3 regions of the Serratia sp. LTN-2 genome follow, and region 2 is predicted to be linked to each of the others. Evidence: predicted binding sites of a transcription regulator. Region 2 holds the regulator's gene; each other region holds the start of a gene.
What was found. The regulator Fur, encoded in region 2, represses iron uptake genes when iron is present. The targets are predictions, from matches to a motif close to ATAATAATGAGAACNACTATCAA.
Positions count from the first base shown of each region.

Region 1: feoA (ferrous iron transporter A) is a predicted target of Fur. The motif match lies at 1,961-1,983, and genes of this name have one in related genera.
Region 3: ftnA (non-heme ferritin) is a predicted target of Fur. The motif match lies at 2,251-2,273, and genes of this name have one in related genera.

Region 1 is NZ_JCAXDO010000010.1:144,911-150,352, forward strand. It holds gene feoB (Fe(2+) transporter permease subunit FeoB) at 1-1,545, opposite strand, end outside; gene feoA (ferrous iron transporter A) at 1,618-1,842, opposite strand; gene AC6BYQ_RS18775 (Tex family protein) at 2,449-4,782, opposite strand; gene greB (transcription elongation factor GreB) at 4,940-5,413, opposite strand.
Region 2 is NZ_JCAXDO010000004.1:353,798-359,239, forward strand. It holds gene AC6BYQ_RS11600 (beta-N-acetylhexosaminidase) at 1-1,830, shown strand, start outside; gene fur (ferric iron uptake transcriptional regulator) at 2,079-2,525, opposite strand; gene fldA (flavodoxin FldA) at 2,855-3,394, opposite strand; gene ybfE (LexA regulated protein) at 3,659-3,946, opposite strand; gene ybfF (esterase) at 4,203-4,976, opposite strand; gene seqA (replication initiation negative regulator SeqA) at 5,201-5,442, shown strand, end outside.
Region 3 is NZ_JCAXDO010000005.1:221,021-226,462, reverse strand. It holds gene dksA (RNA polymerase-binding protein DksA) at 263-688, shown strand; gene pip (prolyl aminopeptidase) at 866-1,819, shown strand; gene AC6BYQ_RS12945 (DNA polymerase III subunit theta) at 1,851-2,081, opposite strand; gene ftnA (non-heme ferritin) at 2,426-2,944, shown strand; gene yobA (CopC domain-containing protein YobA) at 3,268-3,651, shown strand; gene copD (copper homeostasis membrane protein CopD) at 3,654-4,535, shown strand; gene AC6BYQ_RS12925 (YebY family protein) at 4,605-4,946, shown strand; gene AC6BYQ_RS12920 (hypothetical protein) at 5,438-5,442, shown strand, end outside.

The DNA of each region.
Region 1 (5,442 bases), on a different contig from region 2:
GCGCAGCACGAAACCTTTCAACCGCTGCCAGGTTTGCAGCAGCAGGCTTTTCAGGTGCGGCACGTGATAGACCGGCAGCTCCATCACGAATGGCGAGGCTTCGCCGCGCATGATGGTGTATTTCAGCACCAGGCCGGTGAGAATCGCCACCGCGATGCCGAGCAGGTACAGCGAGAACACTACCCCGGCGCCGTCCTGGCCGAAGAAGGCGGCGGCGAAGACCGCGAAGATAGCCAGACGCGCGCCACAGGACATGAACGGCGCCATCATGATGGTGATCAGCCGCTCTCGCTGGGCGTCCAGCGTGCGGGCGCCCATGATGGACGGCACGTTGCAGCCGAAGCCGACGATCAGCGGCACGAAGGATTTGCCCGGCAGCCCGAGCGCCTGCATCAGGCGGTCCATCACGAACGCCGCGCGTGCCATATAGCCGGAATCTTCCAGGAACGACAGGAACAGGTACATCATGCCGATCTGCGGCACCAGCGGCAGCACGGTGTTGATGCCGCCGCCGACGCCCTGCGCCAGGAAGACGGTCAGCCAGTCGGGGAAGTGCAGGGTATAACCCAGCCACTGAATGCCCTGGATGAAGATCGCCGCCGAGCCGATATCGAAGATCGGCTGCAGCGCGCCGCCGATGTTGATCGCCAGCAGAAACATCAGGTACATCACCAGCAGGAAGATCGGCACGCCCAGCCAGCGGTTGAGGATCACTTTATCCAGCAGCTCGGTCAGGCGGTTGGGCATCGCCTGCTGCGAGTTGCTGACCGCGTCGCACAGGGTGGCGATAGACTGGTAGCGTGCGTCGGCGATCACCAGTGCCGGGTCTTCTTGCTGCTGCTGTTGCAATGCCTGGGTAGCCGCAGGCAGCAGCGCGACGGCGGGGCCGGCCAGCCGGTGGCTGTAAATGTCGCCTTCCAGCATCTGCAGCGCCAGCCAGCGGCGCTGCGCCGCCGGCAGCGTTTGCGGCATGGCGTCGCTCAGCGTGGCGACCTCTTTCAGCAACAGCGGCGGGTAGTTCACCAGCGCCTGCTGCTCGTTGATGTGATGATTGTCGATCATCTGCTTCAGCACGCCGATGCCGTCGGCGCGGGTGGAGACCATCGGCACCACCGGGCAGCCGAGGCGTGCCGACAGCGCGGCGACGTCAATATCGATATGCTGGCTTTTGGCGATGTCGAGCATGTTCAGCGCCACGATGCAGGGAATGCCCAGCTCCAGCAGCTGCAGCGTCAGATAGAGATTGCGCTCCAGGTTGGAGGCGTCGACCACGTTGATCAGCAGATCGGCGTCGCCGCTCAAAATGTAGTGGCAGGCGATCTGCTCATCGAGCGAGGTCTGTTCCGAGATGGTGGTGAGGGAGTAGGTGCCGGGCAGATCGACCAGCCGCACGTCGGACTGCGGGGTAGTGAAATGGCCTTCTTTGCGTTCGACCGTCACGCCCGCCCAGTTGCCGACCCGTTGGCGCGCGCCGGTCAGCTGGTTGAACAGCGTGGTTTTGCCGGAGTTCGGGTTACCGATTAAACCGATGGTGAGTTTTTTCATAGTTCAGCGTGTCGTCTTCAAGGAGAACAGCGCCGGCGCAAAGGCGCGTCGGCAAACGGAGGGCGCGCCGGCTCAGGACTGACCGTCGAGTTGCAGCAGCGCCAGATCCTTCCTGCGCAGCACCAGGCTGACGCGGCGAGTTTTAATTTCTATCGGATCGCCCAGCGGTGCGACGCGCACCACTTCGAATGAAGAGCCGGGCAGCATGCCGAGCGATAACAGTTTCTGGCGATAGGCCGGCGCAATTTCACTGGAAAAGCCGGCGATTTTATACGTGTGTTTAGGTTGAAGCTGCATGTGATTAACCTTCCGGGTGCCGATGAACATCGGGCTGATAATAATTGGACGTTGCCGGCGAAAATGCCACGCCGTCGGCGCTATTCATCCATAAGGTCATGCAATAAATTGAGCGCAAATAATAGTAATTATCATTATCGCGTTCAATACAAAAAGTAAGGGTATTGTAACCAATTATTATGGCGGCGGCAGTTTTTGGTTGTGTCGCTTTGATAAGCCCCGTTTTACCACTGCTTTTACTCGGCGACAAATGAGAATGGTGAGTTAAATCAGTTGCGTATTTGTAGCCGAGTTTTCTCGTTTGCAAATATTGATGGCGTTTTTCCCTTATTTATTTCTGATGAAAGGCAATTCAATAACATTATTCCGCCGTAATACGAGCGGTAACCATTTGTGTTTCGCTCACAATTCGCAAAATGAAAAATGCGTGTTAACGACGTTGTTAATAAACGGCTACAGAAGGGATTTTTGCCGCTTTAACAATGGGAGGGCGGTCACGCAGCAACGGGAAATAAAAAGATGAAGGTTTATTGAGTCGGGTCAAAAAATGCCGCAAGTTTTCTTTCTCGGCAAGGGCGGAGCAGGCTCCGCCCTGACGGTTCTGGCTTAGCGTTTCTTACCGAACGCCGCGGCCAGCGCGTCGCCCATGGCGCTGTTGCCGGCCGGTGCCGCGTTGCGCGGTTTGGCCTTGTTGCCGCCCGCCGAACGATTGGCGTTGTCGCGCGTTTGCGCCGGCGCATTGCCGCCGCGGCGCGGCGAACCTTCGCCCGGTTGCTCATCCAGCCGCATGCTCAGCGCGATGCGTTTGCGTTGCAGATCGACTTCCATCACCTTCACTTTGACGATGTCGCCGGCCTTCACCACGGTATGCGGATCTTCAACGAACTTGTCCGCCAGCGAGGAGATGTGCACCAGGCCGTCCTGATGCACGCCGATATCCACGAAGGCGCCGAAGTTGGTGACGTTGGTGACCGATCCTTCGAGGATCATGCCCACCTGCAGATCGTTGAGGGTTTCCACGCCTTCGGCAAAGGTCGCGGTTTTGAACTCCGGACGCGGATCGCGGCCCGGTTTCTCCAGCTCTTTCAGGATGTCGGTGACCGTCGGCACGCCGAACTTGTCGTCGGTGAAATCGACCGCTTTGAGACTGCGCACCGCCGAAGCGTTGCCCATCAGGTCCTGCAGCGCCTGCTCGGTAGCGGCCAGAATGCGTTGCACCACCGGGTAGGCTTCCGGGTGAACGGTCGAAGCGTCCAGCGGATTGTCGCCGTGGTTGATGCGCAGGAAGCCGGCGCACTGTTCGAAGGCCTTCGGCCCCAGACGGCTGACCTTCAGCAGCTGTTCACGGTTGCTGAAGCGGCCGTTCTCGTCGCGCCAGTTGACGATGTTCTGGGCCATCATGCGCGTCAGGCCGGCCACGCGGGTCAGCAACGGCACCGACGCAGTGTTCAGGTCGACGCCGACGGCGTTCACGCAGTCTTCCACCACCGAGTCCAGCTTCTTCGCCAGCTGGCTCTGGCTGACGTCATGCTGATACTGGCCGACGCCGATGGATTTCGGGTCGATCTTCACCAGCTCCGCCAGCGGATCCTGCAGGCGACGGGCAATGGACACCGCGCCACGCAGCGACACGTCGAGATCCGGGAATTCCTGCGCCGCCAGTTCGGACGCGGAATACACCGACGCACCCGCTTCGCTGACGATCACTTTCTGCGCCCGGACGTCGCTGAACTGCTTTTGCAGGTCGAGATAGAAACGCTCGGTTTCACGCGAAGCGGTGCCGTTGCCGATCGCCACCAGTTCCACGTGGTGTTTGATGCACAGCGCCGCGACGATGGTGGCGGCTTTGGCCGCTTGCCCGGTGTGCGGGTAGACGGTGTCGGTGGCCACCAGCTTGCCGGTCGCGTCGACCACGGCGACTTTCACCCCGGTGCGCAGGCCAGGATCGAGGCCCATGGTGGCGCGCATGCCGGCCGGTGCGGCCATCAACAGATCATGCATGTTGCGGGCGAAAACGTTGATCGCTTCGTCTTCCGCGCGTTCGCGCACCGTGCCCATCAGCTCGGTTTCCAGGTGCAGCAGCACCTTGATGCGCCAGGTCCAGTTGACCACCGCCTTGCGCCAGGCGTCGGCCGGGGCGTTGTTCAGACGCAGGTTGAGGTGGTTGATGATGATCAGCTCCGCCTGGCTTTCGCGCGGCGCTTCCTCAAACTGCGGATCGGCGTTCAGCGCCAGCTGCAGCACGCCTTCGTTGCGGCCGCGGAACATCGCCAGCGCGCGGTGCGAAGGCACCTGAGAAATCGGTTCGTGGTGATCGAAGTAGTCGCGGAACTTGGCGCCTTCTTCTTCCTTGCCTTCGACCACTTTGGACACCAGATGGGCGTTTTTCCACAGGTAGTCGCGCACCTTGGCCAGCAGCGCGGCGTCTTCGGCGAAGCGCTCCATCAGGATATAGCGCGCGCCGTCGAGGGCGGCTTTGACGTCCGCCACGCCCTTGTCGGCGTCGACGTAGCGTTCGGCCAGCTGCTCCGGCTGCTGCTGGGGATCTTGCCACAGCGTGTCCGCCAGCGGTTCCAGACCGGCTTCGATGGCGATCTGGCCGCGGGTGCGGCGCTTCGGTTTGTACGGCAGGTAGAGGTCTTCGAGTTCGGTCTTGCTCAGCGTGGCGTTGATCGCCCCCGCCAGTTGTTCGGTCAGTTTGCCCTGTTCATCGATCGACTTCAGGATAGTCTGGCGACGATCTTCCAGTTCACGCAGATAACCCAGGCGGGTCTCCAGCTGGCGCAGTTGGGTGTCGTCCAGGCCCCCGGTGACTTCCTTACGATAGCGTGCAATAAAGGGCACGGTATTACCTTCATCCAGCAGACGGATGGCGGAGTCGACTTGCTCCGGCCGGGCCTGCAGTTCTGTTGCAATAATGCGGCTCAGTGGGTCATTCATAGGTCTGGTATCTGTATTGAGAACGGTGAATAAACAGGGGACAGTTATACGGATTGATCGGGGAAAATGCCAGCGGAGCGGGCCGCCGCCGCGCGGCCGCGGCGTAGAGAACTGCGCAGGCGGCGGCGTTGGCGGCGGTTCGGAAAAAGCTGAAAGCTTACTTCGGGTAGTCTATCTCGTTAACGTACCACTGCGCTTCGCCCAGCGGGGTATTGACGGTGGCGATGTCCCCGACCTCTTTTTTCAGCAGGGCGCGCGCCATCGGCGCGTCGATGGAGATGTAATCCTTGCGGCCGAAAATCTCGTCGTAACCGACGATGCGAAAGCGTTTGATCTCGCCGTCGTCGTTCTCCACCTCTACCCAGGCGCCGAAGAACACCTTGCCTTCCTGCTGCGGGGAGTAATCGACGATCTTCAACTGCTCCAGGCATTTGGTCAGATAGCGGACGCGGCGGTCTATTTCGCGCAGCCGCTTCTTGTTGTATTGGTAGTCGGCGTTTTCGCTTCTGTCGCCCAGGCTGGCGGCCCAGGTCACTTTCTTGGTCACCTCGGGGCGTTCTTCGCGCCAGAGGTAATCCAGCTCTTGTTTGAGCTTGTCATACCCTTCACGGGTTATCAGTTGAGTTCTCATCGTGATTTATCTTTATGGGGCCACCGCCA
Region 2 (5,442 bases):
GGCAAGTTTAAAGGCGCGATGGCGGTGCCGGGCGCCTATGAGCTGAAGATCGGCAAAAAAGAGGCGCGGGTGATCGGCTTCGATCAGGCCGGGGTGTTCTATGGGTTGCAGTCGATCCTGTCGTTAGTGCCGACCGACGGCAGCGGCAAGATCGCTACATTGGACGCCAGCGACGCGCCGCGCTTCCAGTATCGCGGCATTTTCCTCGACGTGGCGCGCAACTTCCATAAGAAGGATGCGGTGTTGCGTCTGCTGGATCAGATGGCGGCCTACAAACTCAACAAATTCCACTTCCACCTAAGCGATGATGAAGGTTGGCGTATCGAGATCCCCGGTTTGCCTGAGCTGACGGAAGTCGGCGGCCAGCGCTGCCACGATCTGAGCGAAACCACCTGCCTGCTGCCGCAGTACGGCCAGGGGCCGGACGTCTACGGCGGTTTCTTCAGCCGTCAGGACTATATCGACATCATCAAATACGCCCAGGCGCGCCAGATTGAAGTGATCCCTGAGATCGACATGCCGGCGCACGCCCGCGCCGCGGTGGTGTCGATGGAGGCGCGCTATAAAAAGCTGCATGCCGCCGGAAAAGAGCAGGAGGCCAACGAATTCCGCCTGGTGGATCCGACCGATACCTCCAATACCACCTCCGTGCAGTTCTTTAACCGCCAGAGCTACCTGAACCCGTGCCTGGATTCTTCCCAGCGCTTTGTCGACAAGGTGATCGGCGAGATCGCCCAGATGCATAAAGAAGCCGGGCAGCCGATCAAAACCTGGCACTTCGGCGGCGACGAGGCGAAAAACATCCGCCTGGGCGCCGGCTATACCGACAAGGCGAAACCGGAGCCGGGTAAAGGCGTCATCGACCAGAGCAACGAAGACAAGCCGTGGGCCAAGTCGCAGGTTTGCCAGACGATGATCAAAGAAGGCAAGGTGGCCGACATGGAGCACTTGCCGAGCTACTTCGGCCAGGAGGTCAGCAAGCTGGTGAAGGCGCACGGCATCGACAGAATGCAGGCCTGGCAGGACGGCCTGAAAGACGCCGAGAGCGCGAAGTCGTTCGCCACCTCGCGCGTGGGCGTCAACTTCTGGGATACCTTGTACTGGGGCGGTTTCGACAGCGTCAACGATTGGGCCAATAAAGGGTATGAAGTGGTGGTCTCCAACCCGGACTACGTCTACATGGACTTCCCTTACGAGGTGAACCCGGACGAGCGCGGTTACTACTGGGGCACCCGCTTCAGCGACGAGCGCAAGGTGTTCAGCTTCGCGCCGGACAACATGCCGCAGAACGCGGAAACCTCGGTCGATCGCGACGGCAACCACTTCAACGCCAAGAGCGACAAGCCGTGGCCGGGAGCCTACGGGTTGTCCGCTCAGCTGTGGAGCGAAACCCAGCGCACCGATCCGCAGATGGAATACATGATCTTCCCGCGCGCGCTGTCGGTGGCCGAACGCGCCTGGCACCGCGCCGGTTGGGAGCAGGACTATCGCGCCGGCCGCGAATACAAAGGCGGGGAGACCCACTTTGTCGACACCAAGGCGCTGGAGAAAGACTGGCTGCGCTTCGCCAATATCCTGGGCCAGCGTGAACTGGCCAAGCTGGACAAAGGCGGCGTCGCTTATCGTCTGCCGGTGCCCGGCGCACGCGTAGCGGGCGGCAAGCTGGAGGCGAATATCGCGCTGCCGGGATTGGGCATCGAGTACTCCACCGACGGCGGCAAGCAGTGGCAGCGTTATGACGCCAAGGCCAAGCCGGCGGTATCGGGTGAGGTGCAGGTGCGTTCGGTCAGTCCGGACGGTAAACGTTACAGCCGCGCCGAGAAGGTCTAAGCCCGGCGCATCGGCCTGTCGTCATGGCGGCGGGCTGCTTAACGAAGGGGGAATGCGTCCGCCTCTGCGCGTGTCGGCGTGAAGCGGACGTGAAAGTGAGAGCAGTACGTGGAGTCGCAGTGCCGCTGCAATTGTAGTATTTCATGACATGATCTTTCCCCGGCTGGTCCGGGGATTTTTTTGCTCACCGTTCAGCAAGCATAAAAAAACCGCCTCAGGGTGAGGCGGTTTTTCATAGCCAGTCAGGCTTATTTCTTGTCGTGCAGCGTTTCGTCTTCGCGGCAGTCACCGGTTTCACAGTGGCCGTACAGGTACAGGCTGTGGTTGGTGAGCTTGATGCCGTGCTGCTTGGCGATATCACGCTGGCGCACTTCGATGGATTCGTCACTGAATTCGATCACTTTGCCGCAGTCCAGGCAAATCAGGTGATCGTGGTGATGCTGTTGGGTCAGTTCGAACACGGACTTGCCGCCTTCGAAATTGTGACGTGTCACAATGCCCGCATCGTCAAACTGGTTCAGTACGCGATAAACCGTTGCCAGGCCGATCTCTTCGCCCATATCAATCAGTTTTTTGTACAAATCTTCCGCACTGACGTGATGGCATTCCGGATTTTGCAGTACTTCCAGGATTTTGAGTCGCGGAAGCGTGACTTTTAAGCCGGCCTTCTTCAATGCGATGTTGTTGTCGGTCATGCGAATTCAGTCCTGTTACTATGCTAATCAAGTTGAGGCGTACTCGCCTGTGGCATCGGTCGGCACAAAGAGTTAATGCGTCTCATTATAGAACCGGTTGTACTAAATGGAAACCGCCGGTTGTTAACAAAGATATAATTGCACTATTGCATGTTTTGCATGCAACGCCTTGATGGGTGGGATAAACCGATAACTCAGTCTACCTTGACGGGGTGGGAAGTTACAAATCTGTAGCTTCTATCGCAGCAATCCCTGCTGCCGATGATGGCCCTGTGCGCACACTATGCACTTTACAGGGCCTTTGTTCAACCTTTCGCCAGTTGCGGCGTTTAGCCGACGATATCGGCCAGGCTCAGCTCTTCGACGATCTGTTTGACCCAGGCATCGACGCGCTCGTTGGTCAGCTCCGGCTGGCGGTCTTCGTCGATCGCGAGACCAATGAAGTGGTTGTCGTCCGCCAGGCCTTTGGAGGCCTCGAAGTGGTAGCCTTTGGTCGGCCAGTGGCCCACGATGGCCGCGCCGCGCGGTTCAATGATGTCGCGGATGGTGCCCATCGCGTCACAGAAGTATTCCGCGTAGTCTTCCTGGTCGCCGCAGCCGAACAGCGCCACCAGTTTGCCGTTGAAATCGACTTCTTCCAGCGTCGGGAAGAAATCATCCCAGTCACACTGCGCTTCACCGTAGTACCAGGTCGGGATACCCAGCAGCAGGATATCGAACCCTTCCAGGTCTTCTTTGCTGCTTTTAGCGATGTCGTGTACTTCAGAGACGTCGTCGCCAAACTGTTTCTGGAGAATTTTCTGGATCATTTTGGCAATGTTTTCGGTATTGCCAGTGTCGCTGCCAAAGAAAATGCCTACAGTAGCCATATCGCGTATAACCTTTAAATTCAAGTAATTGCATTACTCGATGCCAGCACTGCCGCCGCTGACGCCGATTAAAATGATGCCATGACAAGAGCCTTTCGCCACGGGGGCGGGCGCCGACAGGCGCAGTCTCTTGCCGGTAAATGCGTATCATGCCAGAAAGTGGCGCCGGGGTTTTATCGCATTTATGCGATGCCGGAGAATGAAGAAAAGCGTGGTCGATCCGGCGTTGTCCTTAACGCCGCGCCGCGCGTGCGGCCGAAGAGATCAATGTTCCGGCTGTTCTTCCGCCAGTTGCGCCAACAGCATCTGCTCGATGAGTTCGCTGCGGCTAATGTTGCGCTGTTCCGCCAGTTTGTTCAGGGCGTCCACCGCATCCGCGTTGATTTTCAGCTCTACGCGCCGCAATCCACGCACTTTATCGCGCCGTAACTGATTGCGCTTATTGATTCTAAGCTGTTCATCGCGGGAAAGCGGGTTGGTTTTCGGGCGCCCCGGACGGCGTTCATCTGCGAACAGATCCAGCGTCGTGCGATCCGTTTGTTCTTTTGCCATAGGTAGCGGTACTGCAAGGGAGTTTGCATCAAAAAGCGCTCGCACGCTTCCGGAGGCATCGGTTAACACACTTCGGGCCAATAAACCCTAACCCAAATTCACCCCCGAACCGGCGTTCGCGAACGCGCTGGCGCGGCGGCAAAATTATAGCGCGCCATATTACCCCAGCAGATGGAGCGGCGACAATGCCTAACTGCGGGCTAAACGCGCTAAGCCGTTATCTTTAGCGCGTTTTTTCGCCAGATGAGCGTATTTTTCAGGCTTCGTCGAGGAAACGGTGGATGGCGCGCAGCACCGCGTCCGGTTTTTCGGCGTGCACCCAATGGCCGGTGCCGGCGACGACATGGGCGCGAGCCTGCGGGAACTGGCGGGCGATGTCCGCACGATAGCTGTCCTGCACGTACGGCGACAGGCCGCCGCGAATGAACAGCGTCGGGTGCGGCCAGGCCGGCACGTCCTGCCAGCCGGTGATGTCTTCGTAGCGTTCGATCAGCACCGGCAGGTTGAAGCGCCATTCGCCATTGTGGAAGGACTTCAGCAGGAACTGGATCACGCCTTCTTCCTGCAGATAGTCGCGCATCAGCTGGGCGGCCGCCTGGCGTTGGGTGATGCCGGCGGCGCTGACGGCCTTCAGCGCGGCGAAGATCTCATCGTGGCGGCGAGTCTGGTAATCCACCGGCGCCACGTCGATGACGATCAGCTTAGCGATGCGCTCCGGCGCGATGGCGGTCAGCGCCATCGCCGCTTTACCGCCCATCGAATGGCCGATGACGATCGCTTTATCCAGCTGCAGTTCGTCGAGCAGCGCCAGCAGATCCTGCGCCATGGCGGGGTAGTTCATGTCGTCGGCGCGCGGGGAGAGGCCGTGGTTGCGCAGATCGACCTTGATCACGCTGTGCTGCTGGTGCAGATCGCGTGCCAGCACGCCCAGGTTGTCCAGATTGCCGAACAGCCCGTGGATCAGCAGCACCGGCAGCGCATCTGACTCGGCGGCCAGCAGTTGATAATGTAATTTCATGGCGAAGTTCATACTGAGAGAGATTCAGATTAGGGTATCATGATTGAATCGCACGATGAATCATGCGGAATTTTCGCGGCGCGGGCTTGGCAGTGCCGGCTATAGGTATTAGTCTGCATTTGCCGTCCGGAGGCACATTGTTGTGTTCGCTCCAGCGCTTTTAACCTTATAATCCCATGGCTTGAATGCAGGATCTGGCTTCAGGTTCTAAGTAGAAAAAACAGTATTGGATAAAGATGAAAACTATTGAAGTCGACGAAGAGCTTTACCGTTATATTGCCAGCCACACGCAACACATCGGTGAAAGCGCGTCCGATATTTTACGCCGCATGTTGAAATTCACCGCCGGTCAGCCGGTGCGCGCGTTGCCTGCCGCCAGTGCGTCGCAGTCCGTCGAGCTGGAAAAGGCGGCCCCGGCGCAGCGTCCGCGCGATCGCGTGCGCGCCATGCGCGAACTGCTGCTGTCGGATGAATACGC
Region 3 (5,442 bases), on a different contig from region 2:
GCACGTTTCTCAGCTGGGGTTTTCAACGGCTTCTTCTTCGCATTTTTTTTGCTATCCATTCCCTTACTCATGATGGCCTCTCGTTACCTATGATTGGGTGGCTTGCTCAGCCATTAACCGCCTAAAGCCGGCAGGATGCAAGCGACAAAGTGCGAATTGCTCTTAACCGGCTGTTTGCACGTGAAATTTTGTTTTTGGATGACCGGGTGATAAAAATAATTATTATGTTATAATATTACACTTTTAATGTTCGGAGAACGCAATGACTGTGATGGCATTACCGGATGCGCAGCAACTGCTGGCCATGCCGGATTCTGATTATATGAACTCGGTTCAACGGGCGTTTTTCCGTCAGCTGCTGCAGGATGAGCGGCAAAAGCTGCTGTTACATATCGATGAGCTGAAGAGCGAGATCGACGGCGGCGAAGCGACGGGCGATGAGGCCGACAAGGCGGCGCGCGAAGAGGATCTGCGCTTGCTGTTCCGCCAGTTGGATCGCGAAAGCCGCCTGCTGCCGAAAATCGATGCGGCGCTGGCGCGTTTGCAGAACGGCGAATACGGCTACTGCCGCGAAACCGGCGAACCCATCGGGCTGGCGCGCCTGCTGCTGCGCCCGACGGCGGAACTGAGTATCGAGGCGAAAACCGCGCAGGAGATGCGCGAGCCGCATATGCGTAAAAGCGGGTAAGTATCACAAGGCCTGAACTGATCGGGCCTGTGGGCATTTTGCAAGCAGGTCGTTGTGATTTTGAGCAAACGCGCGCCGAGTTCCCGGCGCGCGTTTGAGTTTTCAGGTTTTACCGTTGACCTGCCGGGCGGCTTCCGCTTTGATGAAAGCATGACTCACAGAGAGACGGAAAGCGCCATGGAACAATTACGAGGTTTGTACCCGCCGTTAGCGGCATACGACAGCGGTTGGCTGGACACTGGGGATGGCCACCGGATCTACTGGGAGCTGAGCGGTAACCCGAACGGTAAGCCGGCGGTTTTCATTCACGGCGGGCCGGGCGGCGGCATCTCTCCGCACCATCGCCAGCTGTTCGATCCCGAACGCTATAAGGTGTTGCTGTTCGATCAGCGCGGCTGCGGCCGTTCCCGTCCGCACGCCTGCCTGGACAACAACACCACCTGGCATTTGGTGGCCGATATTGAGCGGCTGCGGGAAATGGCCGGCGTTGAGCAGTGGCTGGTGTTCGGCGGTTCCTGGGGCTCCACGCTGGCGCTTGCCTATGCGCAGACCCACCCGGAACGCGTCAGTGAAATGGTGCTGCGCGGCATCTTCACCCTGCGCAAGCAGGAGCTGCATTGGTATTACCAGGACGGCGCTTCGCGCTTCTTCCCGGATAAATGGGAGCGCGTGCTGTCCATTCTGTCGGATGACGAGCGCAAAGACGTGATCGCCGCCTACCGGCAGCGGCTGACCTCGGCCGATCCGCAGGTGCAGCTCGAAGCGGCCAAGCTGTGGAGCGTGTGGGAAGGGGAGACGGTTACGCTGCTGCCGAGCCGCGAGTCTGCGTCGTTCGGCGAGGATGATTTCGCGCTGGCGTTCGCCCGTATTGAAAACCACTACTTCACCCATCTGGGGTTCCTGGAAAGCGACGACCAGCTGCTGCGCAACGTGCCGCTGATCCGCCATATTCCGGCGGTGATCGTCCACGGCCGTTATGACATGGCCTGTCAGGTGCAGAACGCCTGGGATCTGGCCAAGGCCTGGCCGGAAGCGGAGTTGCATATCGTGGAAGGGGCGGGGCATTCGTATGACGAACCGGGCATCTTGCACCAACTGATGATCGCTACCGACCGGTTCGCCGGCAAGTGACGCAAAAAACCCGCCGTTACGGCGGGTTTTTTTATTTGGCCTTCGGCTCGTACGGCAGGCGCGAAAACCTGTGGGATTCGGCGCGGTAATGCGCCACGCGCTCGCGAAAATAATCGCGCAGCGCTTCCGGCTGCTCGCGCTCTACCACTTCCGGGATCACCGGCATGTTGTAGCGCTCTTTGTACGCCACGCCTGAGGCGGCGAGATCCACATTCACCCTGTCCATTTCCTCTTTGGGCAGCTCGGCCAGATTGTAACCCACGCTATGCTCCTTACTTACTTTGCCGCATTGAATCTGCGCAGAAGGTAATCCACCCGGCGGCGCTTGGCAAGCCCATTACGCCGTTGCCGGGAGCGATATTTATCCAGCAGTAATGCAATCTATTTATTCTTTTAAATAAGAATGATTCGCTTTTTGATTAAACTAAAAGATGAAAATAATTATCATGTTAATTCTCAATGTGGTATTTATATTATAATTTGTTGATATATATGATTTTTATAATTAATGTGATTTGAGTGTAAATAAGGTGTTTTTATTTTTACGGCAGCAGGGCATAATGCGCGGAAATTAAATTCATGACCTGCAAAATAAAAGGAATCATTATGCTGACGCAAGAAATGACTCAAAAGCTGAATGAGCAACTGAATCTGGAGTTCTACTCCGCCAACCTGTACCTACAGATGAGCGCATGGTGCAGCGATAAAGGCTTTGAAGGCGCCGCCGCATTTCTTAAAGAGCACTCTCAGGAAGAGATGCAGCATATGCAACGTCTGTTCGACTACCTGAGCGATACCGGCTCTCTGCCGCTGCTGGGCACCATCGCCGCGCCGCCGGTGGAATTCGAATCGCTGGCGGATGTGTTCGAGCAGACCTACGAACACGAGAAGCTGATCACTCGTCAGATCAACGAGCTGGCGCACGCGGCAATGTCCTCTCATGATTACTCCACCTTCAACTTCCTGCAGTGGTACGTGGCGGAGCAGCACGAAGAAGAGAAGCTGTTCAAATCCGTGCTGGATAAGCTGGCGCTGGTGGGCACCAGCGGCAAAGGTCTGTTCTTCATCGACAAAGATCTGAAGAAGATGGGCGCGATGGGCCAGGGCGGTAACGGCCAGGCTTGAGCCCCGGAAGAACGTCGAAAAACCGCGCGCGGGCGAGCCTGACGCGCGGTTTTTTTTACCCTGCGTTTATCGCGGTTATGCGGCGATACGTGCTGCCGGATCGCAAAATGCCAGTGATGCGCTCGACTTGCCGCGGTGTGGTCGTTATGATTTACCGCGATACGCTACAGGGATGGTAGAGTCAAAACAGCGGGTTAGCCGATACAACCCGTTTTCTGTTTACCCGTGGCGCAATCATTTGCGGTGGGTTGGGGCCGCTGATACATCGCCTTGGCTGTGGCCTTAACCCTTATGACCCTCTTTTACTGTTAAGGGATACCACTGTGATCGGTAAAATTCGTTCCTCCTGTCGCCTGCTTTCCACCGTTTTCGTCCTGTTCGTTGGCCTGTCTTCACAGCAAGCGCTGGCGCACGCCCACCTGAAAGTGGAAACGCCGAAGGCCGACGCCAGCGTCAGCCCGGCACCGAAGGCGCTGACCCTCAGCTTCTCCGAAGGCATCGAGCCGAACTTCAGCGGCGTGAAAATCACCGGCCCGGACAACGCCGTGGTGAAAACCGGCAAGCTGCAGCTCGATCCGAACAACAATACCCAGGTCAACGTGCCGATTGAAGGCGAGCTGAGCGCGGGCAAATACAACGTCAGCTGGCATGTGGTGTCGGTCGACGGGCATAAAACCAAAGGCCAGTACAGCTTCACCGTAAACTGACCGTGAGTCTGGCGACCCTGTTCGTTCTGTGTCGCTTGGTGCACTTTGCGGCGGTGATGCTGATGTTCGGCATCAGTCTGTTCACCGCCTTATTGTCACCGCAGCGCCTCTCCCCGATCCTCTCCCGCGATGTGCGTCCGCTGCTGCTTGCCGGCACCTGGGTAGCCGGGCTTTCCGCCGTGGCGCTGCTGGCCATCCAGGCCGGGCAGATGGGCGACGGTTGGGAAGACGCCTGGCGGCTGGAGGTCTGGTGGGCGGTACTCGGCACCACCTTCGGCGAAGTGTGGCGTTGGCATTTGGGTCTGTCGCTGCTGGCGATCCTGAGCCTGCTGCTGCCGGAACGGCCGCGTGCGCAGGCGTTGGCGCTGTGTTCGGCGCTGCTGCTGGTGAGCCTGGCGTTCATCGGCCACGCGGCGATGCACGAAGGCGCGCTGGGCGTGTTGCACCGCGCCAACCATGCAGTACACCTGCTGGCCGCCGGCTACTGGTTCGGTTGCCTGGTGCCGCTGTTGGTGTGCCTGCGCTACCTGCAGCCGCCGCAGTGGCGCAGCGACGCCATCACCACGCTGATCCGTTTCTCGCGCTGGGGGCACCTGGCGGTGGCGGCGGTGATCGTTACCGGCATCGTCAACAGCCTGATCATACTCGGCGGCTGGCCGCTAAATCTCAGCTCCCCTTATCAGCGCCTGCTGCTGATCAAAACCGCGCTGGTGGCGCTGATGGTGATGGTGGCATTGGCCAATCGCTACGCCATCGTGCCGGCGATGAGCCGTGTACCGGCGCTGGCGCAGCGCGGCGTGGTGCTGGCCTGCTGGATCGAAGTGGGGCTGGGAATGACGGTGCTGCTGCTGGTCAGTTTATTTGCAACCTATGCGCCGGTATGACATTTCAGCTTGCCGCAGGCCGGCAAGCTGCGGGAAAATCGACGCGAATAGCAACCTTAAGGCCATCACATGAAATCGGTATTACTCGGCATTACGCTGCTGGCAACCGCGACCGGCGCGCTGGCGGCAGACAAACTGGTTAACATCACCAAACTGGAGTACGGCAAACAGTGGGCGTTCACCAAGGAAGAGGTGACGCTGCAGTGCCGCAGCGGCGGCGCGCTGTTCGTGCTGAATAACAGCACCCTGATGCAATACCCGCTCAACGACGCTGCAGAGCAGCAGGTGAAGAAGGGCCATCAGCGTGCGCAGCCGCTGGAGGTGATCCTGCTGGACGACCCTGCCGAACCGGGGAAAAAAATGAGCATGGCGCCGTTCATCGAGCGCGCCGAGAAGCTGTGCGCTGACTAACCGCTTGTTTGCCAACGTCTTGTCCAAGGTGCGCGGATTGATGCGCATTTGCCGCATAGTTATTTCGTCACGAAACTATCACGCGGCCGCCGGGCGGCTGGCAAAACTGGCGCGGTAGGCTACTCTTAAAGTGCACGGCTGAACAAGCCCTGCATTAAATGCCAACTTTTAGCGCACGGCTCTCTCCCAAGAGCCATTTCCCTAGACCGAATATAGGAATCGTATTCGGTCTTTTTTTGTGTGATTGATTTATAAGTAAATCCCACTTAATACGCCAGCAACAATTCCCATTCCTCTTTTCGAATCACAGCTCACTAACTCGACCTCCATCCCCATCCTCCACCCGCACATATCGCTAATTCAGCCGCACCAAAAGTCATTACGTCATCTAAGGCGCTGATAAGCTCCGTTCATTGTTCCCATCGCCGGTTAAGTGAGGATGATATTGTGGTTAATATCAATGTGTTAATTATTATAAAAGGAAGCCTGCGTTGAA